DNA from 4 places in the Streptomyces sp. NPDC004838 genome. Region 1 is predicted to be linked to each of the others. Evidence: riboswitches for the same ligand, from Rfam matches in the RefSeq annotation. Region 1 holds a riboswitch; each other region holds the start of a gene.
What was found. Region 1 has a riboswitch for cobalamin ahead of metE (5-methyltetrahydropteroyltriglutamate--homocysteine S-methyltransferase). Riboswitches for the same ligand answer to the same signal wherever they lie in the genome.
Positions count from the first base shown of each region.

Region 2: another riboswitch for cobalamin. It lies ahead of ACWEFL_RS01595 (ribonucleoside-diphosphate reductase subunit alpha); the one in region 1 lies ahead of metE (5-methyltetrahydropteroyltriglutamate--homocysteine S-methyltransferase).
Region 3: another riboswitch for cobalamin. It lies ahead of ACWEFL_RS13980 (ABC transporter substrate-binding protein); the one in region 1 lies ahead of metE (5-methyltetrahydropteroyltriglutamate--homocysteine S-methyltransferase).
Region 4: another riboswitch for cobalamin. It lies ahead of ACWEFL_RS30205 (cobalamin biosynthesis protein); the one in region 1 lies ahead of metE (5-methyltetrahydropteroyltriglutamate--homocysteine S-methyltransferase).

Region 1 covers NZ_JBSGAW010000002.1:201,221-206,611, reverse strand. The annotation lists gene ACWEFL_RS03295 (FadR/GntR family transcriptional regulator) at 1-511, opposite strand, end outside; gene ACWEFL_RS03290 (hypothetical protein) at 968-1,150, shown strand; cobalamin riboswitch at 1,402-1,612, shown strand; gene metE (5-methyltetrahydropteroyltriglutamate--homocysteine S-methyltransferase) at 1,780-4,098, shown strand; gene ACWEFL_RS03280 (DEAD/DEAH box helicase) at 4,195-5,391, opposite strand, start outside.
Region 2 covers NZ_JBSGAW010000001.1:380,843-386,233, reverse strand. The annotation lists gene ACWEFL_RS01600 (ribonucleotide-diphosphate reductase subunit beta) at 1-97, opposite strand, end outside; gene ACWEFL_RS01595 (ribonucleoside-diphosphate reductase subunit alpha) at 97-2,475, opposite strand; cobalamin riboswitch at 2,666-2,791, opposite strand; gene ACWEFL_RS01590 (GntR family transcriptional regulator) at 3,380-4,144, opposite strand; gene ACWEFL_RS01585 (extracellular solute-binding protein) at 4,579-5,391, shown strand, end outside.
Region 3 covers NZ_JBSGAW010000010.1:92,220-97,610, forward strand. The annotation lists gene ACWEFL_RS13970 (amino acid permease) at 1-1,156, shown strand, start outside; gene ACWEFL_RS13975 (Mov34/MPN/PAD-1 family protein) at 1,266-1,688, shown strand; cobalamin riboswitch at 1,704-1,835, shown strand; gene ACWEFL_RS13980 (ABC transporter substrate-binding protein) at 1,876-2,940, shown strand; gene ACWEFL_RS13985 (FecCD family ABC transporter permease) at 3,315-4,292, shown strand; gene ACWEFL_RS13990 (ABC transporter ATP-binding protein) at 4,289-5,092, shown strand; gene ACWEFL_RS13995 (putative leader peptide) at 5,159-5,263, shown strand; gene ACWEFL_RS14000 (MoaD/ThiS family protein) at 5,359-5,391, shown strand, end outside.
Region 4 covers NZ_JBSGAW010000033.1:41,294-46,684, reverse strand. The annotation lists gene ACWEFL_RS30225 (hypothetical protein) at 1-315, opposite strand, end outside; gene ACWEFL_RS30220 (alpha/beta hydrolase) at 454-1,581, opposite strand; gene ACWEFL_RS30215 (anion permease) at 2,012-3,232, shown strand; gene ACWEFL_RS30210 (hypothetical protein) at 3,246-3,467, shown strand; cobalamin riboswitch at 3,653-3,788, shown strand; gene ACWEFL_RS30205 (cobalamin biosynthesis protein) at 3,913-4,893, shown strand; gene ACWEFL_RS30200 (cobyric acid synthase) at 4,890-5,391, shown strand, end outside.

The sequences.
Region 1 (5,391 bases):
TCGCGTGGAAGTAGGTGTCGGCGCTCATCCAGCTCGCCGCGTCGCCGCCGGTGTGCTCGAACGCGCGCAGGGCCTCCTCCGCCTCCGCCAGTTCCTCGGTGGTGGCCCGCTCGATGGCCCGTACGACACCGGTCGACTCCAGCGACAGGCGCAGCTCCGCCAGCTGGCCGACCGAGCCGGGGTCCACGTCCAGCATCAGGTTCATCGCCGTCGCCAGCGTCGCCTCGGGACGCAGCCGGACATACGCCCCCGAGCCGCGCCGTGACTCCACGAGCCCCTTGATCACCAGGATCCGGATGGCCTGGCTCACGGTGGGCCGGCTGGCGGAGAGCAGCGCCGCCAGATCCCGTTCCGAGGGCAGCCGCGAACCGTCGGCGAGGTCCTGGGAGAGGATCAGCTGCTGGATCCGGTCGGCGATCTCCTCCGCCGCCGCGCCCTCCGGCCGGGTGCGGCCGATGTCCCGGAGAGCCCGCCACGGTCCGTCGGGCGGAATCTCCTTCGTACGTGCCACGGATTCTCCTCCACCGGTGGGTGCGGTCTGCTGACGGTCTGGCGCGACCGCGGTGCGGGACGCAGGGCCCCGGGGGCGCGCCGCCCGCCGCGCGGGCCTTTTGGGCGCGCGATCGGCATCTTCGCACGTTACACCGGTCCCGGACCCGGCCCGCGACCGAGTCCGGCGAACCGGGCCGAGGGGCCCGGACCGCGCCGCCGGATGAGGGTCCGGCGCACGACTCGACCTGCCGACCGTCAGCGCATCAGCACCCAGTCACATCTACGACAGGCGACGTCAATCGTCACCCCAGACGCGGTTGCGGTGTCAGGTCCCACATGCCCCCCTGTATACCGCTCGTCACATTGGGGTGCTTAGATGACGAGTACCGCTCCGGCACTGCGTTGACACGTGCTACCAGTGTCGGCGTAGTTACGCCTGCCCAACGCCGTGAACTCACACCCGAAGAGGCGACCCATGGGAATGATCCGCAAGCTGAGCAGCCTCAGTTCCGTCGGGCTGATCTCATACCACAGCCCTAAAGAGAAGGTGGCCAACGCCGCCGCCCGCACGTCTCGCGCCGACAAGCGGCTCGCCAAGGCGCAGGCAAAGCTCCTCGATGAGCAGCGGAAAGCCTTGGAGCGGGAGAACAACGCCTGATCGCGCCGACGCCGAACGCCCTTGCCCTCCTCGGGCGGGGGCTTTTTTCGTGTTTCGGTCCGGCTTCGCGGCCACGACGGTGCTGTTTTTGCGGACCCCGGCGCGGGCCGTTCTCCCGGTGGTCGCGGCCCTGTGCGGGATGACGGTTCACCGCCGTCAAACTCATCACCGCCTAGAAAGGTACGAACTCACCATCCGAATGGTGGACGCGGCGCTCCGCGCTCCTGGCAGGCCCTTTACGCTGGCCGGTGCAGCTGGTTCGCCCCGTCCGCCAGACGGGATGCGTCGTAAGAGGGAACCCGGTGGGAATCCGGGACTGCCCCGCAGCGGTGAACGGGAACGACCGCCGTCATACGCACTGGACCCGACGTACCGGGTCTGGGAAGCGACGGCCAGTAGGTGTCCTCCGGTCAGGAGGGCGTGCCCGTGAGTCCGAAGACCTGCCGACTGCCCGTGCGCGAACCACTCGCGCGCGGACATCCCGGTGACCTCGTGGGCGGGTCGGCGTACATACCGAGCGGACGACCGCGCTGTACCGCGCGAGATCATGCCCGCCTGGTTCCGTCACACCTTCGCGCTCTCGTCCCGTCGCCGGGATCTCAGGGATTCATCTCGCGAAGGAGATCTCCGTGACACCGAAGTCCGCAGCCGCGGCAGCACGGGCCACCGTGTACGGCTACCCCCGTCAGGGACAGGGCCGGGAACTGAAGAAGACCGTCGAGGGCTACTGGAAGAGCCGCGTCACCGCGGAAACGCTCCAGGAGACCGCCGCCGCGCTACGCCGTACGAACTGGCGGCAGCTCGCCGAGGCCGGCGTCCACGAGGTGCCCACCGGCGACTTCTCGTACTACGACCACGTCCTCGACACCACCGTCATGGTCGGCGCGGTCCCCGCCCGGCACCGGGCCGCCGTCGAAGCCGACGCCCTGGACGGCTACTTCGCCATGGCGCGCGGCACGCAGGACGTGGCACCGCTGGAGATGACGAAGTGGTTCGACACCAACTACCACTACCTCGTGCCGGAGCTGGGCCCGGACACGGTGTTCACCGCCGACTCCGCCAAGCAGGTCGCCGAACTGAAGGAGGCCCTGGCGCTCGGCCTCACCGCCCGTCCCGTCCTGGTCGGCCCCGTCACCTACCTCCTGCTGGCCAAGCCCGCCCCCGGCGTGCCGACGGGCTTCGAGCCGCTCACCCTCCTGGACCGGCTGCTCCCGGTGTACGCCGAGGTGATCGCCGACCTGCGCGCGGCAGGCGCCGAGTGGGCGCAGCTCGACGAGCCCGCCCTGGTCCAGGACCGCACGGCGGCCGAGCTGAACGCCGCCGCGCGCGCCTACCGTGACCTCGGCGCTCTCACCGACCGGCCCAAGCTGCTCGTCGCCTCCTACTTCGACCGGCTCGGCGACGCCCTCCCGGTACTGGCCAAGGCCCCGGTCGAGGGCCTCGCCCTCGACTTCACCGAGGCCGCCGCCGCCAACCTCGACGACCTCGCGGCGGTCGGCGGACTGCCCGGCAAGCGACTGGTCGCCGGTGTCGTCAACGGCCGCAATATCTGGGTGAACGACCTGGAGAAGTCGCTCTCCACGCTCGGCACGCTCCTCGGGCTCGCCGACCGCGTCGACGTGGCCGCCTCCTGCTCCCTGCTGCACGTCCCGCTCGACGCGACTGCCGAGCGGGACATCGATCCGCAGATCCTGCGCTGGCTCGCCTTCGCCCGCCAGAAGACCGCCGAGATCGTCACCCTCGCCACGGGCCTCGCCCAGGGCACCGACTCCATCACCGGCGAACTCGCCGCCAACCGCGCCGACCTCGCATCCCGCGCGGGCTCGCCCATTACGCGTGACCCCGCCGTACGCGCCCGGTCCGCCGCCGTCACCGACGCCGACGCGCGCCGCTCCCAGCCGTACGCCGAACGCGCCACCGCCCAGCGCGCCCACCTCGGCCTGCCCCTGCTGCCGACCACCACCATCGGCTCCTTCCCCCAGACCGGCGAACTGCGCACCGCGCGCGCCGACTTGCGGGCGGGCCGGATCGGCACGGCGGGCTACGAGGAGCGCATCAGGGCCGAGATCCGGGAGGTCGTCGCCTTCCAGGAGAAGAGCGGGATCGACGTCCTGGTGCACGGCGAGGCCGAACGCAACGACATGGTCCAGTACTTCGCCGAGCAGCTCACCGGCTACCTGGCCACGCGGCACGGCTGGGTCCAGTCGTACGGCACCCGCTACGTCCGCCCGCCGATCCTGGCCGGGGACATCTCCCGCCCCGAGCCGATGACCGTGCGCTGGACGACGTACGCCCAGTCCCTGACCTCGCGTCCGGTCAAGGGCATGCTCACCGGGCCGGTCACCATGCTCGCCTGGTCCTTCGTCCGCGACGACCAGCCGCTGGCCGACACCGCCCGCCAGGTCGCCCTCGCCCTGCGCGACGAGGTGGGCGACCTGGAGGCGGCCGGGACCTCGGTGATCCAGGTGGACGAGCCCGCGCTGCGCGAGACGCTGCCGCTGCGGGCCGCCGACCGTCCGGCGTATCTGGCCTGGGCGACGGAGGCGTTCCGGCTCACGACCGGCGGCGTCCGTCCGGACACCCAGATCCACACCCATATGTGCTACGCCGAGTTCGGCGACATCGTGCAGGCGATCGACGACCTCGACGCCGACGTCATCAGCCTGGAGGCGGCCCGCTCCCATATGCAGGTCGCCCGCGAACTCGCCGCCCACGGCTACCCGCGCGAGGCCGGCCCCGGCGTGTACGACATCCACTCCCCGCGCGTCCCGAGCCCCGAGGAGGCCGCCGCGCTCCTGCGCACCGGCCTCAAGGCGATCCCCGCCGAACGCCTCTGGGTCAACCCCGACTGCGGCCTGAAGACCCGCGGCTGGCCCGAGACCCGCACCTCCCTGGAGAACCTGGTCGCGGCGGCACGCACGGTCCGAAGCGAGCTGCCCGCGTCCTGACCCGGACGCCCTGCCGGGGTCGGAGCGCTGACGCTCGGGCCCCGGCCAGGCGGGACACCCGGCGTCCGTCCAAAGCGGCTCGGCGGTTCCTCCGATTCAGCCGCCGTGCTGAAAACGCACCGGCTCACCGAGCACCGAGCGTGCGCTCTCGAAGTCGGCCAGACGGGCCGCCACCGTGGCCACGGCGATCCGTTCCGGGAGGGCGGCGGAGAACTTCAGGCCGCGTACGGCCCGGCGGTCCACATCGGGCAGGACGAGATTCTCGCCGACGTCGTCACGGGCCGTACGCCAGTCGGCCGGGGTGAGGTTCTCTCTCAGGCGCAGCCAGTTGTCGGTGGGGCGTTGCAGAGGGTCGCTGATCGACTGGAGGGTGGCTGCCAGGGTGGCGTTGGCGCGGTAGCCGGCCCAGGTCCACCAACGGACGTCGGAGCCGACGCGCGTGATCAACGTGCCGCCCGGGTGGACGGTGTCGGGTGCGTCGGTCTCGCGCTGTTCGGCCAGGCAGGCCACCGCCCGCCGCGTGAGGGAGACGGGTGGATCCGTGCCGAGCAGCACCTGACGCATGGCACGCGTCAGGGCGTACGACAGTCCGGCGACGCCGCCGTTCATCCACTTGGCGATTCCGCCGCCGTCGGCGGGCTCGACGAAGACGCGTTTGCGCAGCCAGTCGATATACGTGACCTGCCAACTGCGTCCACCGAGCAGCAGCCGCCTCGGACCGGGGCGTTCCTCTGTGAGCACGCTCGGGTCGGTGCGGCCGATCTCCGTGCGTCCGAACAGGACGGTGAACTGCGGAGGCGCGGTGAAGGAGGCGGTGAGTTCGATGAAGTGCCTTTTGCCGAAGCGGCGTTCCGCCTCGGGGCCGATGAACAGCATCCCGCCGTCGCTGTCGAGGAAGCCTTCCTCGGTGAGGTAGCGCAGGATGGGGGCGGCCGACTTGTCGAAGGGGGCGAGGCCGTTCCACTGCCGGTCCCACAACCGGTCGCCGAGCTTGTGCTGTTGCAGGGTGACGGCAAGCAGTTGCTGGGCCACCAGGTGGCGCGGCTCCGGCGGGGGAACGACCGGTTCCACCCAGCCCCGCGACCACAGCAGCAGGAGGCCCGCCGCCTGCAGCAGCGCGTCCTCGCGGGTGGTGAGGAACAGACAGTTCCGCACCGTGCCGGCACGCCGGCCGGTGCGGCCGATGCGTTGCAGGAACGAGGCGACGGAGGCCGGTGAGTCGATCTGGATGACACGGTCCAGGTCACCGACGTCGATGCCGAGTTCGAGGGTTGACGTGGAGACGATGACGCA
Region 2 (5,391 bases), on a different contig from region 1:
TCGGACGCAGGGTTAGCTCGAAACCCGGGTCCAGGAGATTCTTGGCGTCGGAGCCGGTAGGGCTGGTGGAGCCGGTGGTACTGGTGGAGCTGGGCATTACTGGCACGCCTCGCAGGACTCGGGGTTTTCGAGGGAGCAGGCGACGGCGTCTTCCGGCGTCGCCTGTACGGGGGAGGGGGCGGGGGCCGACGTGCCGCTCGCCGCGCGGGCGATCCTGGTGGCCGGGCGGGACCGCAGGTAGTACGTCGTCTTCAGCCCCTTCTTCCAGGCGTACGCGTACATCGAGCTGAGCTTGCCGATGGTCGGCGTCTCCAGGAACAGATTCAGCGACTGCGACTGGTCCAGGAACGGAGTGCGGGCCGCGGCCATGTCGATCAACCCGCGCTGCGGGATCTCCCATGCCGTCCGGTACAGCTCACGCACCTCGGCCGGGATCCAGGAGAAGCCGGCCACCGAGCCGTTGGCGTCGCGCAGCGCCTCACGGGTCTGCGCGTCCCAGACGCCGAGGCGCTTCAGCTCCGCGACCAGATAGGAGTTGACCTGCAAGAACTCGCCTGACAGGGTTTCGCGCTTGAAGAGGTTGGAGACCTGCGGCTCGATGCACTCGTACACACCGGCGATCGAGGCGATCGTCGCGGTGGGCGCGATGGCGAGCAGCAGGGAGTTGCGCATCCCGGTGGCGGCGATCCGCTCGCGCAGGGCGGCCCAGCGCTCCGGCCAGTGAGGCTCGACGCCGTAGTGGTCCGGGTGCAGGACGCCACGCGCGGCACGGGTCTTCTCCCAGGCGGGGAGCGGGCCGTTGCGCTCGGCCAGCTCCGCGGACGCCTCGTACGCGGCGAGCATGATCCGCTCGGCGATCCGGGTGGAGAGCGCCCGCGCCTCGGGGGAGTCGAACGGCAGCTTCAGCTGGAAGAAGACGTCCTGAAGGCCCATCGCGCCCAGGCCCACCGGCCGCCATCTGGCGTTGGAGCGGCCGGCCTGCTCGGTCGGGTAGAAGTTGATGTCGACGACTCGGTCGAGGAAGGTCACGGCCGTGTGGACGGTGGCGTCCAGCCGCTCCCAGTCCAGTTCCTCGCCATCGGAGGCCCCGTTCACGAACGCGCCGAGGTTGACCGACCCGAGGTTGCAGACCGCCGTCTCCCCGTCGTCCGTGACCTCAAGGATCTCGGTGCAGAGGTTCGACGAGTGGACGGTGTGGCCGGGCTCGGCGGTCTGGTTGGCCGTGCGGTTGGCGGCGTCCTTGAAGGTCATCCAGCCGTTGCCGGTCTGCGCGAGGGTACGCATCATCCGGCCGTACAGCTCTCGCGCGGGCACGGACTTGCGGGCCAGCCCCCGGGCCTCGGCGGCGCGGTACGCGGCGTCGAACTCGTCGCCCCACAGATCGACCAGCTCGGGCGTGTCCGCCGGGGAGAACAGCGACCACTCGGTGTCGGCTTCCACGCGCCGCATGAACTCGTCCGGGATCCAGTGCGCGAGGTTCAGATTGTGCGTACGCCGCGCGTCCTCACCGGTGTTGTCGCGCAGTTCGAGGAACTCCTCGATGTCCGCGTGCCAGGTCTCCAGATAGACGGCGGCGGCCCCCTTGCGCCGGCCCCCCTGGTTCACGGCGGCGACCGACGCGTCCAGGGTCTTCAGGAACGGCACGATGCCGTTGGAGTGCCCGTTGGTGCCGCGGATCAGCGAACCGCGGGCGCGGATGCGGGAGTACGAGAGCCCGATGCCGCCCGCGTGCTTGGAGAGCCGCGCGACCTGGTGGTACCGGTCGTAGATCGAGTCCAGCTCGTCCAGCGGCGAGTCCAGCAGATAGCAGGAGGACATCTGCGGGTGGCGGGTGCCGGAGTTGAAGAGCGTGGGCGAGGAGGGCAGATAGTCGAGCCGGCTCATCAGCCCGTACAGCGCCAGGACTTCGGCGAGCGCCCGGTCCGACTCGTCCTCGGCGAGGCCGCAGGCGACGCGCAGCATGAAGTGCTGAGGGGTCTCGATCACCTGACGGGTGATCGGGTGGCGCAGCAGATAACGGCTGTAGAGGGTCCGCAGGCCGAAGTAGCCGAAGCGGTCGTCCGCGGCCGGGTCGACCGCCGCGTCGAGGCGGTCGGTGTGCAGGGCGACGAACGCGGCGGCCCGGTCGGCGATCAGGCCCTCGGTGTGGCCCACGGCGACCGAGGCCGAGAACGACACCGAGCCCTGGCTCGCGGCCTCGGCCGCGATCGTACGGGTCAGCAGCCGGGCGGCGAGCCGGGAGTAGGCGGGGTCCTCGGAGATCAGGCCCGCAGCGGCGTCGGTGGCCAGCTGGTGGAGTTCGGCCGCGTCCGATCCGGCGTGGCGTCCGCGCAGCGCGGCGGCGGCGACGCGGCCGGGGTCGGTGTCCGGCAGATCGGCGGTGAGTTCGGTCAGGGTCCGCAGCAGTGCGGTACCCGGGCCGTCGACCTGGCCGGGGACCCGCTCGGACACCGGTCCGGGAACCTGCCCGGACACGGGTCCGGGAGGGGTCTCGGAGGTGCCTGAAGCCGGATCGGCTGGCGCGATGGTCACGTGGTGCTCTCCCTCGCTCGGCTAGCGGGCCGGCGGGGAGCGGACAGAGCCGGGTGTGCCCGCGGCAGGGCAGCACTCACGGCGTCCACCGGCCCAACCGCGAGGCCCGGACGTCTGGGCACCCGGGTCGGACGAGCCGGGTGCGCTGTCGGCAGTCGGCCGGACTCGCCAGGCGTGACAAAGCACGCCGAAGCACACCGTTGCGGGACAGTTCCGGATTCACACCGGATTCCTCTGCAGCGACAGCGAGATGAGCATACATGTGGGGGCGCTTCCCGGAAGTACCCACCAGATGTTGTGTCGTGCGGTTGAGTTGTCTGTCGCGAAAGGGGGCTGCCCCTGTCCGTCACCGCCCCTTGCGCGGTACGGGAACGGGCCCGTGACGGCGGCCCTGAGCGCCCGTATGAGAACACTCACAACGCGGCCCGGCGCGAGCCCAAAAAAGAGCGGCCGAGTGAGCTGGAGGGGCGCGCGGGTGTCGAGAGGGAGAGCGCGCGGAGGTCCCGAGGTACGAGGGATCGAGCACGGTCGACCGTCGACACACGCTGAGAGCGCCCCGGAGGTGAACGAGCCCAAAAAGAAGGGGCCGAGTGTGCTGGAGGGGCGCGCGGGTGTCGAGAGGGAGAGCGCGCGGAGGCCGTGAGGTACGAGGGATCGAGCACGGTCGACCGTGGACGCACGCTCAGAGTGCCCCGTGGGGCCCCCGGACGGCGTCCGGGGGAGAACCGAGCCCCAAAAAATACAGACGGGCCGCCGCACCCGCTTGGTGCGGCGGCCCGAGGTGAACCCGTCGTGAATCGGCCCGTGGTCGGCCCTTGGTGAATCGGCCTGCTGAGATCCGGCCCGTTCAGCCGGTCGGGCGCTGAAGCCTCGCGACGAACTTGTACCGGTCGCCCCGGTACACCGACCGTACCCACTCCACCGGTTCGCCCTGCTTGTCCAGCGAGTGCCGCGAGAGCATCAGCATCGGCAGCCCCACATCCGTACCGAGCAGACCGGCTTCCCTCGGCGTCGCCAGCGAGGTCTCGATCGTCTCCTCGGCCTCGGCGAGGTGGACGTCGTACACCTCCGCCAGCGCCGTGTAGAGAGAGGTGTACTTCACCAGACTCCGGCGCAGCGCCGGGAAGCGCTTGGCCGAGAGATGGGTCGTCTCGATGGCCATCGGCTCGCCGCTCGCCAGCCGGAGCCGTTCGATCCGCAGCACCCGGCCGCCGGTCGAAATGTCCAGCAGTCCGGCCAGGGTGTCATCGGCCGTGACGTATCCGATGTCGAGGAGCTGCGAGGTCGGCTCCAGGCCCTGGGCCTTCATGTCCTCGGTGTACGAGGTGAGCTGAAGGGCCTGCGAGACCTTGGGCTTGGCCACGAACGTGCCCTTGCCCTGGATCCTCTCAAGCCGGCCTTCGACGACCAGCTCCTGGAGCGCCTGACGGACCGTCGTACGCGATGTGTCGAACTCCGCCGCGAGCGTGCGCTCCGGCGGTACGGGCGTGCCCGGCGGCATCGTCTCCGTCATATCGAGGAGATGACGCTTCAAGCGGTAGTACTTGGGCACCCGCGCCGCGCGGACGCCGGGTCCGCCCTCGGTCTCCGTGTTTCCCCCGTCGGTGGCCATGGCCCGCCTCCCAGGCTGTCCTGCTGCCGTCACCGGCTCCTCCGTTAATAGCGGCTCATATCGTGGCACGGGCCGGTCCGGGGGAGTGCGACCCCTCCCCTCGGGGTTCTTTCCAGTCGGACACCACTGCTTCTTATACACCGTTGGTACTAGGGTTGGTCTAGTCCAGGAGTCGGCATTCCTCCTGGCGACGCGTAGGTCCCCTCCGGGTGGTCCTTCGGCGTGGGCGGATTCCGGCCGTCCGGATCCTGCCCAGATGTCGGTCCGGTAACGGACTGGACGGCCTGGTTTATCGAGCCTTGACAGTCCTAAAGGTCTAGGCCAAGCTCCCGGTACTGGTCTAAACCATTAAAGGCCAGGTCCCAGCCCCAGGCAGTACTTCCCGTATGTCTCGTGGTGGGCGGGGGTGATCAGGCATCCCTTAGGAGGGTGGCGTGAAGCGCAAGCTCATTGCGGCGATCGGTGTCGCGGGCATGGTGATCAGTTTGGCCGCGTGTGGCTCGGACGACAAAGACGGGGACAAGGGGAGCGAGTCCAAGGGGCCTGACAGCTTCAAGGGCCAGACACTGACCTGGTGGGCCATGGACGGCTCCACGCCGGACGCCTGGCTGGCGGAGCTGAAGGCGGAGTTCGAGAAGAAGACCGGTGCGACGCTCAAGTTCGAGGAGCAGCAGTGGAACGGTATTCAGCAGAAGCTGACGACCGCCCTCTCCGAGGACAACCCGCCGGACGTCTTCGAGATCGGTAACACCCAGACCGCCGCCTACGCCAAGACGGGCGGTCTCGCGGACCTCGCCGACGTCAAGACCGCGGTCGGCGCCGACTGGGCCGAGAACTTCAACGAGGGCGCCGTCGTGGACGGCACGCAGTCCGCCGTTCCCTGGTGGTTCGCCAACCGCGTCGTGATCTACAACAAGAAGGTCTTCGCGGAGGCCGGCGTCACCGCCCCGCCGAAGACCCGCGCCGAGTTCTACGCCGCGCTGGACAAGATCAAGGCGAAGGGCAAGGAGCCGATCTACCTGCCCGGCCAGAACTGGTACCACTTTGTCGGCCTCGTCATCGGCCAGGGCGGGGAGCTCATCAAGAAGGACGGGGACAAGTGGGTCTCCAACCTGGAGGACCCGAAGGTCCAGGCCGCGGCCCTGGAGTACAAGAAGCTCCAGGCGTACTCCAAGGCTCCCAAGGACAAGGACGAGGCCACCCCGCAGCAGGCCGACGTCTTCGCCAAGGGCAATGTCGGCGCCTTC
Region 3 (5,391 bases), on a different contig from region 1:
GTTCTCCGAGTACGCGCGCGAGTTCATCGGCCCCTTCGCGGGCTTCGTCACCGGCTGGACGTACTGGCTCTTCTGGGTCGTCACCGGAATGACCGAAGTCACCGCCGCGGCCGCCTATATGACGTACTGGTTCGACATCCCGCAGTGGGTCTCCGCACTCGTCTTCACCGTCGTCCTCTACGGCGCGAACCTGATCTCCGTGAAGCTGTTCGGCGAACTCGAATTCTGGTTCTCCATGGTGAAGGTCACCGCGATCGTCGGCATGATCCTCATCTGCGCCGGAATCCTCACCCTCGGATTCTCCGACGCCGGGGACACTGCGTCCGTCTCCCTCCTCTGGGCCGACGGCGGCTTCTTCCCCAAGGGCATCGGCGGCACCCTGATGACCCTGCAGATCGTGATGTTCGCCTTCCTCGCCGTCGAACTCGTCGGCGTCACGGCGGGGGAGTCCAAGGACCCGGAGAAGACGCTCCCCAGGGCCGTCAACACCGTCCCGTGGCGGATCGCGGTCTTCTACGTGGGCGCGCTGATCATGATCCTCTCGGTGGTCTCGTGGACCACCTTCCGGCCCGGCGTCTCCCCCTTCGTCGCCGCCTTCGACACCATGGGCCTCCAGGCCGGCGCGGGAATCGTCAACTTCGTCGTCCTCACCGCGGCCCTGTCGTCCTGCAACTCGGGCATGTACTCCACCGGACGGATGCTCCGCGACCTCGCCCTCAACAGCCAGGGCCCCGCCTTCTTCACCCGGCTCACCAAGCGCGGCACCCCTCTGATCGGCACCACCTTCTCCGCGGGCCTGATGCTGATCGGCGTCTGGATCAACTACCAGTGGCCCGGCGAAGCGTTCAACAAGATCGTGTCGTTCGCCACCATCTCCGGCATGTGGGCCTGGATCATGATCCTCGTCAGCCAGCTCCGCTACCGGGCCCGAGCCGAGCGCGGCGAACTCCCGCACTCCTCCTTCAAAGCCCCCGGCGCGCCCTGGACCAGCTGGTTCGCCCTTCTGTTCATCCTCATGGTCATCGTGCTGATGGGCATCGACGAGGACGCGCGGATCTCTCTGTACTGCGCTCCCGTCTGGGCGCTGATCATGGGCGTGGCGTATCTGACACTGAAGGCCAGGAACCCGCGCGGCGCGGCGTTCGCCAAGCCCTGACCCACCCCCCGTGCGGACCGGACCGCCGGCCCTTCCGGGACCGGCCGGTCCACCGGCCGTCCCGTACCGCCCCCCGGTACGGGACGGCCCGCTGATTATGCTGATCGGCATGCTGACCCTCACCCAGGCCCTGTTCGACCAGATCGTCGCGCACGCCCGCGCCGACCACCCCGACGAGGCATGCGGCGTCGTCGCCGGCCCCGAGGGCAGCGACCGCCCGGAGCGCTTCATCCCCATGCTCAACGCGGCCCGCTCGCCCACGTTCTACGAGTTCGACTCCGCGGACCTGCTGAAGCTCTACCGCGAGATGGACGACAACGACGAAGAGCCGGTGATCATCTACCACTCGCACACCGCGACCGAGGCATACCCCTCCCGTACGGACATCACCTACGCCAACGAGCCCGGCGCGCACTACGTCCTGGTCTCCACGGCGGACGCGGACGACGCCGGCCCGTTCCAGTTCCGCTCGTTCCGCATCCTCGAAGGCGAGGTCACCGAGGAAGAGGTCAAGGTCGTCCAGGCATACTGACCCGGACCGACCCAACTCCATACAGGGGCGGCAGGACCCAGGAAGCCGGTGTGAATCCGGCGCGGTCCCGCCACTGTGACCGAGCGTCCGACGCGCCCCCGCGTCCCCGCTCGCCAGCCAGGAACTGACCGGCCGCCCTTCTCCCACCACCCAGGGGACGTGGAAATCCCCGGAGGAGGCCATCCGCATGCCCAGCCCCATGCCCCGGCGCACGAACAGCCGCGTCTCCCGGCGGATATCCAGCCGTCCGTCCCCCCGCCGCCCGGCCCGCACCGCCGCTCTCACAGCCGCCGCGCTGCTGCTCCCGCTCACCGCCTGCGGTACGGGAGACGACCGTTCCGACGCGTCGTCCGCCGACAAGCCCGCCGCCAAAGCCTCGTCAGCCTCGTCGGGTTTCCCCTACACCGTCGACAACTGCGGCGTACGGACGACCTACGACGCGCCCCCCGAGCGCGCGGTCACCATGAACCAGCACGTCACCGAGATCATGCTGGAACTCGGACTGGAGAAGTCCCTCGTCGGCACCGCCTACCTCGACGACGAGGTCCTGCCGCGCTACCGGAAGGCGTACGCCTCGGTGCCGGTCGCGGCCAAGGAGTACCCCTCCAAGGAGAAGCTCCTCTCCCTCAACCCCGACTTCGTGTACGGCGGTTACGCCAGCGCCTTCGACGCCAAGGACGGCCGCACCCGCGACGAGCTGAAGAAGTCCGGCATCGACACCCGGCTCAACGTGGAGAACTGCGTCAAGGGCAGGACGACGCTGGACGACGTCTACCGCGAGGTCGAGGAGATCGGCCGCACCTTCGGCGTCGGCGACCGCGCCCGGAAGTGGATCGACGCCTCCCGCGCCTCGGTCGCCGGGACCGCGACCGGACTGAAGGACCGCACCCCCGTACCCGTCTTCGTCTACGACAGCGGCGACAAGACCGCGTTCACGGCGGGCGGCAAGGGCATAGGCAACGAGCTGATCGCCCGCGCGGGCGGCCGCAACGTCTTCGCCGACCTCGACAAGAACTTCGGGGACGCGACCTGGGAGGAGGTCGTGGCCCGCAAGCCGGAGGTCGTCCTCATCTACGACTACGGCGCCACCACCGTCGAACAGAAGAAGAAGCGCCTGCTCGACGACCCGGCGCTGGGGGACGTACCGGCGATCAGGAACGGCCGGTTCGCCGTGCTGCCGCTCTCCGACGCGGTCCTCGGCGTAAGAGCACCCGACGCCATCGCCAAGCTGGCCCCGCAGCTCGCGCGGTGAGGACCCCAGCCGCGAAGCCCGGACCGGACGGCCCCGGTCCGGGCCCGGTCGGGTCCGCCGCGTCCCCATCCGGTGCGGGCCCGTCCGGCCCCACCGCGTCCGGGTCCGGTCGGTCCAGGGCCGACGTCTCCGGCCCCACCGCACCCCGCCCCGGACCCGTCGGGTCCGCCCCGTCAGCCGCGCTCGCGCCCGCTTCCGAGCCCGGCCCGGCCGGCCCTGCCCCGTCGAGACCTGTGCCCGCCGCGCCCGTCCCGCACGCCTCCGAGCCCCCGCCCGCCCCGCCCGCCGCGCCGCGCCCCGGACCCGTCGGGTCCGCCCCGTCGAAGACCCCCGCCACCACGTCCCGGCTCCGGTACGGAACCGTCGCCACCGGCCTGCTGCTCGCCCTCGCCGCGGCGATCGTCGCGGGCCTCGCCCTCGGCTCCGTACACATCCCGCCCGGCGAGGTCCTCCAGGCCCTGCGCCCGGACGCCGCACCCAGCCCTACCCGCACGATCATCATGGAGGTGCGGCTGCCCCGCGTCCTGCTCGGGGCGATCGTCGGCGCGGGCCTGGCCGTCGTGGGCGCCGTCCTCCAGGCCCTCGTACGGAACCGGCTCGCCGACCCCTTCATCCTCGGGATCTCCTCCGGAGCCTCCACCGGGGCCGTCGTCGTCCTCACCCTCGGCATCGGCGCCACCACCGCCGTCGCCATGCCCGCCGGAGCCTTCGCCGGGGCGCTCGGCGCACTGACACTCGTCTACTGGCTCGCCCGGCGCGACGGCTCGATGACCGGGACCCGGCTGGTCCTGGCCGGAGTCACCGTCTCGTACATCCTCACCGCCCTCACCACCCTCGTCCTCATCGCCTCCGCCCGACCCGAGCACTTCCGCGAGGCCCTGTACTGGACCCTCGGCGGCCTCGGCAGCGCCCGCTGGGACAGCCTCTGGCTGCCCGCCGCGGTCCTCGGCCTCGGCCTGCCGCTGCTGCTCGCCCTCGCCCGACCGCTCGACCTGCTGCTGGTGGGGGAGGAAGACGCCACCGTGCTCGGCCTCGACGTCGCCCGCTTCCGCGCCGCCGTCTTCGTCCTCGCCTCCTTCGTCACCGCCGTCCTCGTGGCCGTGAGCGGCGCGGTCGGCTTCATCGGCCTGATGGTCCCGCACGCCGCCCGGCTGCTCGTCGGCGCCACCCACCGCGCCCTGCTCCCCGTCGCGGCACTCGGCGGAGCCCTCGCGCTCGTCGTCGCCGACCTCGCCGCCCGTACCGTCGCCGCACCCCAGGACATCCCGGTCGGCGTCCTCACCGCACTCATCGGCGGCCCGCTCTTCCTCTGGCTGATGCGCTCCCGGCCCGTGGAAGGAGCCGCACGGTGACCGCCCCCGAAGCCGCCGCGCGCCCCGGCGCGGCCCTGACCGTACGCGGACTGGGATACGACACCGACGGCCGTACGCTGCTCAGCGGCATCGACCTCGAAGCCCGGCCCGGCGAGACCGTCGGCCTGGTCGGCCCCAACGGCAGCGGCAAGACCACCCTCCTGCGCTGCGTCTACGGAACCCTGCGCCCCACGGCCGGACAGGCCCTCCTCGACGGCGACGACCTCACCGCCCTCGGCCCCAAGGAACGCGCGCGGCGGGTGGCGACCGTGCCGCAGGACGGCGCCGCGGAGTTCGAGCTGACCGTCCGCGAGATCGTCCTCATGGGCCGCGCCCCGCACAAACGGTTCTGGGAGGCCGACACCGCGGCCGACGCCGCACTGGCCGACGACGCGCTCGCCCGGCTCTCCATCACCGACCTCGCCGACCGCGCCTTCCCCTCCCTCTCCGGCGGCGAACGCCAGCGCGCCCTCGTCGCCCGCGCCCTCGTCCAGCGGCCCGCCCTCCTCGTACTCGACGAACCCACCAACCACCTCGACATCCGGTACCAGCTGGAGATCCTCGGCCTGATACGGACCCTGGGAACCACCAGCCTCCTCGCCCTGCACGACCTCAACCTCGCCGCGTACTACTGCGACAGGCTGCACGTCCTGCACGCCGGACGGCTCGTCGCCTCCGGCACGCCCGAGCAGGTCCTCACCCCCCGGCTCCTCGCCGACGTGTACCGCGTCGACGCCGACGTGGCCCCCCACCCCGTCACAGGGGCCCCCTCCATCACCTACCTCCCGCCCGCATGGTGAGCACCTCGAGTCCGCGATACGAGACCACATTCCGGATCCCGGAGCGGGAATCGATACGATGACCGCATGGTTCCTCCATACATGCGGGACAAGACGCCGGGCGGCACGACGCTGCTCGTGGCGCGGCTGCATGTGGACCTGTGCCGCCTCGCCAGCGCGCTCTGTACCTGAGCAGCCAGTACCCGAGCAGTCAGCTCAACCGATCCCCACCCCTCGCGCGGGGGACCGAGCCGCGCGCCCACCGCCATCCGACTGGAGTCCACGCCATGGCCATCGAGGTCCGCATCCCGACCATCCTC
Region 4 (5,391 bases), on a different contig from region 1:
GTCCCAGCCCGCGCGCACCTGAGCGGTCGTCAACTCCAGTGCGGCGGCGGCCCGTTCCTCGGCACGGTCGGCGAGCGGTGCGGTGCTCGGATCGCGTTCGACGGCGGCCCAGCGGGCGATCCGCACGGCGTCGGCGAGGACTTCTCTGGCCTGGCGGGCCAGTTCGGCGGGAGGCGGTGTGCCCTCGGGGGGCCTCGGGGCCGGCCGGGTACGCCGGGTCGTCACGGCCCGGCGGGCGGTGGCCAGGGGCCGCGGGCGGACAAGCCGGAGTCTGGAGTTGCGCGCCAATTGCTCATCAGGCTTTCGGGACGTCACAGGGAGCAGTCTTCCCGTTGACGGCCGGAAAGCCCAAACGGAACCTAGTGGTGAATACATTTATCGGGCGCAGTCCGCTCGGGCGGGACAGGGCCCCAGGGGCCCGGCCGACGGGCTCCGTCACCGCCGGGCCACCGGCTACATCAGAGGGGTGAGGAAGCGGCGGAGCGTCTCTTCGTAACGGGCCGGGTCGGCGTTCCACATGGCCGCGTGCGGGGCGTTGAGGACGGTGTGGAGGGTGACGAGGTCGGGGCGGCCTGCGGCGAGTCCGCGGGAGGGCGCCCAGGGGGCGACGGTGTCGTCGGGGCCGTGGAAGATCAGGGTCGGCACCCGGACCGCGTACGCGCAGTCCGGGGCGAGCGGTCCGCCGCCGTTCAGTCCCGCTCTGCTCCGGGCCGCTCTCACGGCGAGCGGGAGCAGGGGTCCGGGGGTGTGGCGGGCGGCGGCCAGGGCGCGCAGGGTGGCGGCCTTGTCGAGGACGGGCGAGTCGAGGACGAGGCCGCTGATCCGGTCGCGCAGCACCGAGTCCGCGGCGGCGTGCAGCGCCATGGTGGCCCCGGTGGACCAGCCGTACAGGACCACGCGCGCGGCCCCGTTCCGTACGGCGAAGCGGAGGGCGGCGTCGAGATCGCGCCACTCGGAGTCGCCGAGGTGCCCGAGTCCGTCGGGGGAACGGGGCGCGTCGGGGTCGCCCCGGTAGCCGAGGCCGAGCACGGGCACGCGTCTGCCGTGCAGGAAGGGCAGAAGGTTCATGGGGTGTTCGCGGGTGGCGCCGAGGCCGTGCACGGCGATCACCCAGGTATCGCGGGGGCCCGGCACGAACCAGGACGGCAGGGGGCCGAGTTCTCCGGGGACGGCGACGTCCTCGTGGTCGATGCCGAGCGCGTCGGCCGGGCTGCCGAGGTGGAGTCGCGGGGTCAGCCGTACCCGGGTGCCGGGCTCCAGGCTGCCGTGGGCGACCTGCTCCAGACGGCGCACGACCGCGTCGGCGTCGTGCGGGGCTCCCTCGAACACCGGGCCGACGACGGCGTGGACGCCGTCGCCGTCGAGGCCGTACGTGCCGGGGCGCAGCGAGGCGAGGCTGCGGGTGAGGGTCACCGTGCCCGCCGCGGTGCCGTGCACGGTGAGCCGGGGGTCGCCGGGCAGGGGGCGGCTCGGGGACGCCTTGAGGGCGGCGTCGCCCGCGTACCGGGCGGCCACGACCGCCGCCGTGCCGATGCCTATCAGGGTGGTGACGGCTGTAGCCGTCGCGGTTGCCGGGCGCACGGTTCCAGTGTCGGCACGCGGGCGCCGGGGTGCCAGTGGAGGGCCGCCGTCCGGGTGGCGGCGGGCGATGCCCCCGGCCCCGGAGCGGGGATCCGGACGGCGTCGAACCGGACGGCGTGGCGGTTCCGCCGACCGGCGTGCGGCGACGGCGCGAACCGCCGCGGACGGTCCGCCGCGGAGGGCCCCGGTATCAGATACCGGAATCAGAGAAGTGAACAGAGGCACGGTGACGCAGATCACCATAAAACCGCATGAAAGCCGCTTCTCTCCCCCTTCGAGCCTCCGGAGCCGGAAAACCGGCCCCGCGAGAGAGAAAACGGAATGACGAGAACCGGTTGGAGACACCCCAAGTCCCGTCTCAGTTCATCTTCTGTTCACCCAGGTTACCTACGTTCAGCGAGCCACTGACCCCCAAAGATTGCCTGGGTAAATGGAACACATCACGCTGCTGCTCGCGATCGTGATCGTGACAGCTCTCGTGTTCGATTTCACGAACGGTTTCCACGACACCGCCAACGCGATGGCGACGACCATCTCGACCGGCGCCCTGAAACCCAAGACCGCGGTGGCCATGTCCGCCGTGCTCAACCTCGTCGGCGCGTTCCTGTCGGTGGAGGTCGCGAAGACGATCTCCAGCGGCATCGTCAACGAGTCAGGCATCACCCCAGAAGTCATCTTCGCGGCGCTCGTCGGCGCCATCCTGTGGAATCTGGCGACCTGGCTGATCGGCCTGCCGTCCAGCAGTTCACACGCCCTCATGGGCGGTCTGATAGGCGCGACCATCGCCTCGGTCGGTATCAGCGGCGTCAACGGCGGCACGGTCGTCACCAAGGTGCTGATCCCCGCCGTCGCCGCCCCGCTGGTCGCCGGCATCGCCGCGTACCTCGCCTCCCGGCTGACGTACCGAATCGGCCAGAAGGCGGGCGCGAAGGGCACCGAGAAGGGATACCGGGCGGGTCAGATCGCCTCGGCGGGTCTGGTCTCCCTCGCCCACGGCACCAACGACGCCCAGAAGACGATGGGCATCATCACGCTGGCCCTGGTGGCCGGCGGTGTGCTCTCCCCCGGCTCCAACCCCCCGATGTGGGTCATCGTCTCCGCGGGCGTCGCCATCGCGCTCGGCACCTACCTCGGCGGCTGGCGCATCATCCGGACCATGGGCAAGGGCCTGACCGACCTCCAGCCGCAGCAGGGCTTCGCCGCCCAGACCAGCGCGGCCAGCGTCATCCTCGCCTCGTCCAACCTCGGCTTCTCGCTCTCCACCACGCACTCCTGCTCCGGCGCCGTGATGGGCGCGGGCCTCGGCCGCAAGGGCGGGGTGGTCCGCTGGTCCACCGCCACCCGGATGTTCGTCGCCTGGGGTCTGACGCTGCCGGCCGCCGCGCTGGTCGCCGCGGGCTCGGAGTTCGTGACCAAGCAGGGCGACTGGGGAGTCGCGGTCGTCGCGGTCTTCCTGGTCGCGTCGAGCGGTTGGATCTGGCTGATCTCCCGCCGTCAGGTGGTCGACCACACCAACGTCAACGACACCGACCACGGCGACGGGCCCGCGGGCGTCGACGCCGCCATCGCCCAGGACGAACTCAAGACCACCATCCCGTCCCCCGCTCCCTCGGCCCCCGAAGCGGGTCCGGCGAGCCGGGCCGCGGTGTAAGGACGGATCAGCAATGAAAATCGACTGGGCAGCCCTCGGATCCGTCTTCGGCGTGAGCCTCGTCTCGACCGTCGTCGTGGTGGGCCTCTTCGCCGTCGGCGTGGTGGCCCTCAGCAAGCAGGAGGCGACGGAAGCCGGAGGCGGCTCCACCGCCCTCGCGCGCACCGGCGCGTACGCCTGCTTCGGGCTCTGCGCGGCGGCCGTGGCGTACGGGATCTATCTGATCATCACCTGACGTACGGATCCCCCCGCACCCCGCACACCCGCACCCCGCTGTACAGGTCGCGCGACCCGCACACGCACCGCCATACGTTCCACCCGGCCGGGCCGGGCGCCCTTGACGCGCCCGGCCCGGCCGTCGTCCGACTGTGGGGCTCAGCACACTGACCCTTCGCAGGTCAAGGGCGAGTTGACGGGTGTTCTCGGAGCGTGGTGGACTGCCGGAGCCATCACGACGGAAACAGAGGAAGCCGGTGCGAATCCGGCGCGGTCCCGCCACTGTGACCGGGGAACACCCCCGGAAGCCAGGAACTCTCACCGTCGGTCACGTCGAACCAGGGCGCGGACACCCTGAGTGAGGACATTTCGCCATGCGCGGCTGCGGTTCAGCTCCTGCCCCCAGAGCACTGAGTACAGCACCGATTTCACCGGCCCCCCGAGGCGAGACACCCGCCTGATCCATGCGTGCCGACCGAGTATTCGCGTACGGCGCCACCCTCGGCCTCACCGGCGACCTGCTGCTCGGCGATCCCCGCCGGGGACATCCCGTCGCCGTGTTCGGGAGGTCCGCGGGCGCCGTCGAGCGCGTCCTGTGGCGTGACCACCGCGGCTGGGGCGCGCTGCACACCCTCGTCTGCGCCGGGGGCGCGGCCGCGGGGGCCGTGTTCCTCTCGCGCGCCGCTCGCCGCGCTCCGGCCGCGTCCGTGGCGCTGACCGCCGCGGCCACCTGGACCGTCGTGGGCGGTACGTCCCTGGTGCGCGAGGCCCGCGCCGTCGCGGACGCGCTCGCCGCGGGTGACATCGAGGCGGCCCGCGAGCGGCTTCCCCATCTGTGCGGCCGCGATCCCAAGTCCCTGGACGGACCCGGAATCGCCCGCGCCGTCGTCGAATCCGTCGCCGAGAACACCTCCGACGCCGTGGTCGGCGCGCTGGTGTGGGGCGCCCTGGCGGGCGTGCCCGGTCTGGTGGGCTTCCGGGCCGTCAACACGCTCGACGCGATGGTGGGACACAAGTCGCCCCGCTACCTGCGGTTCGGCTGGGCCTCGGCACGCCTCGACGACCTCACCGGCGCGCCGGGCGCACGGCTGACGGCGGCACTCGCCGCACTCGCGGGCGACGACCCGCGAGGAGCGGTCCGGGCCTGGCGCGCCGACGGCCGCCGGCATCCGAGCCCGAACGCCGGGCCCGTCGAGGCGTCGTTCGCGGGAGCCCTCGGCGTACGGCTCGGGGGAACGCTCTCGTACGGCGGGCGGGTGGAGCACCGGCCCGTGCTCAACGGCGGTGGACGCCCGGTCGCCGTCGGGGACATCGAGCGGGCGGCCCGGCTGTCGCGACGGGTGGGCCTGCTGGCGCTGGGCACGAGCATCGCCGCCCGGCTGCTTCTCCAGCGGGTCGCGGGGCGAAGCGCACAGACGAGGGCGACGAGGGGAGGGACCCGATGACCGGTCGCAGGCGGGGCGGCGGGCTGCTGATCGCCGGAACGACGTCCGACGCGGGCAAGAGCGTGGTCACGGCGGGAATCTGCCGCTGGCTCGCACGCCAGGGCGTGAAAGTGGCTCCGTTCAAGGGACAGAACATGTCCCTCAACTCCTTCGTGACCCGTGACGGCGCGGAGATCGGGCGGGCCCAGGCCATGCAGGCGCAGGCCGCCCGTGTGGAGCCGACCGCGCTGATGAACCCCGTACTCCTGAAACCGGGGAGCGACCGCAGCAGCCAGGTCGTCCTGCTGGGCCGACCCGTCGGGGAGTTGAGCGCGCGCGGATTCTTCGGAAGCGCCGAGCCCGCGACGCGCCAGGGACCGGGGGCGGCGGCCGCGTCGCCCGGCACGGGGCTGCGCGGCGGTCGGCGGGAGGCGCTGCTCTCCACCGTCGTGGAGTGCCTGGAGGAGCTGCGGGGCACGTACGAGGCCGTGATCTGCGAGGGGGCCGGGTCTCCGGCCG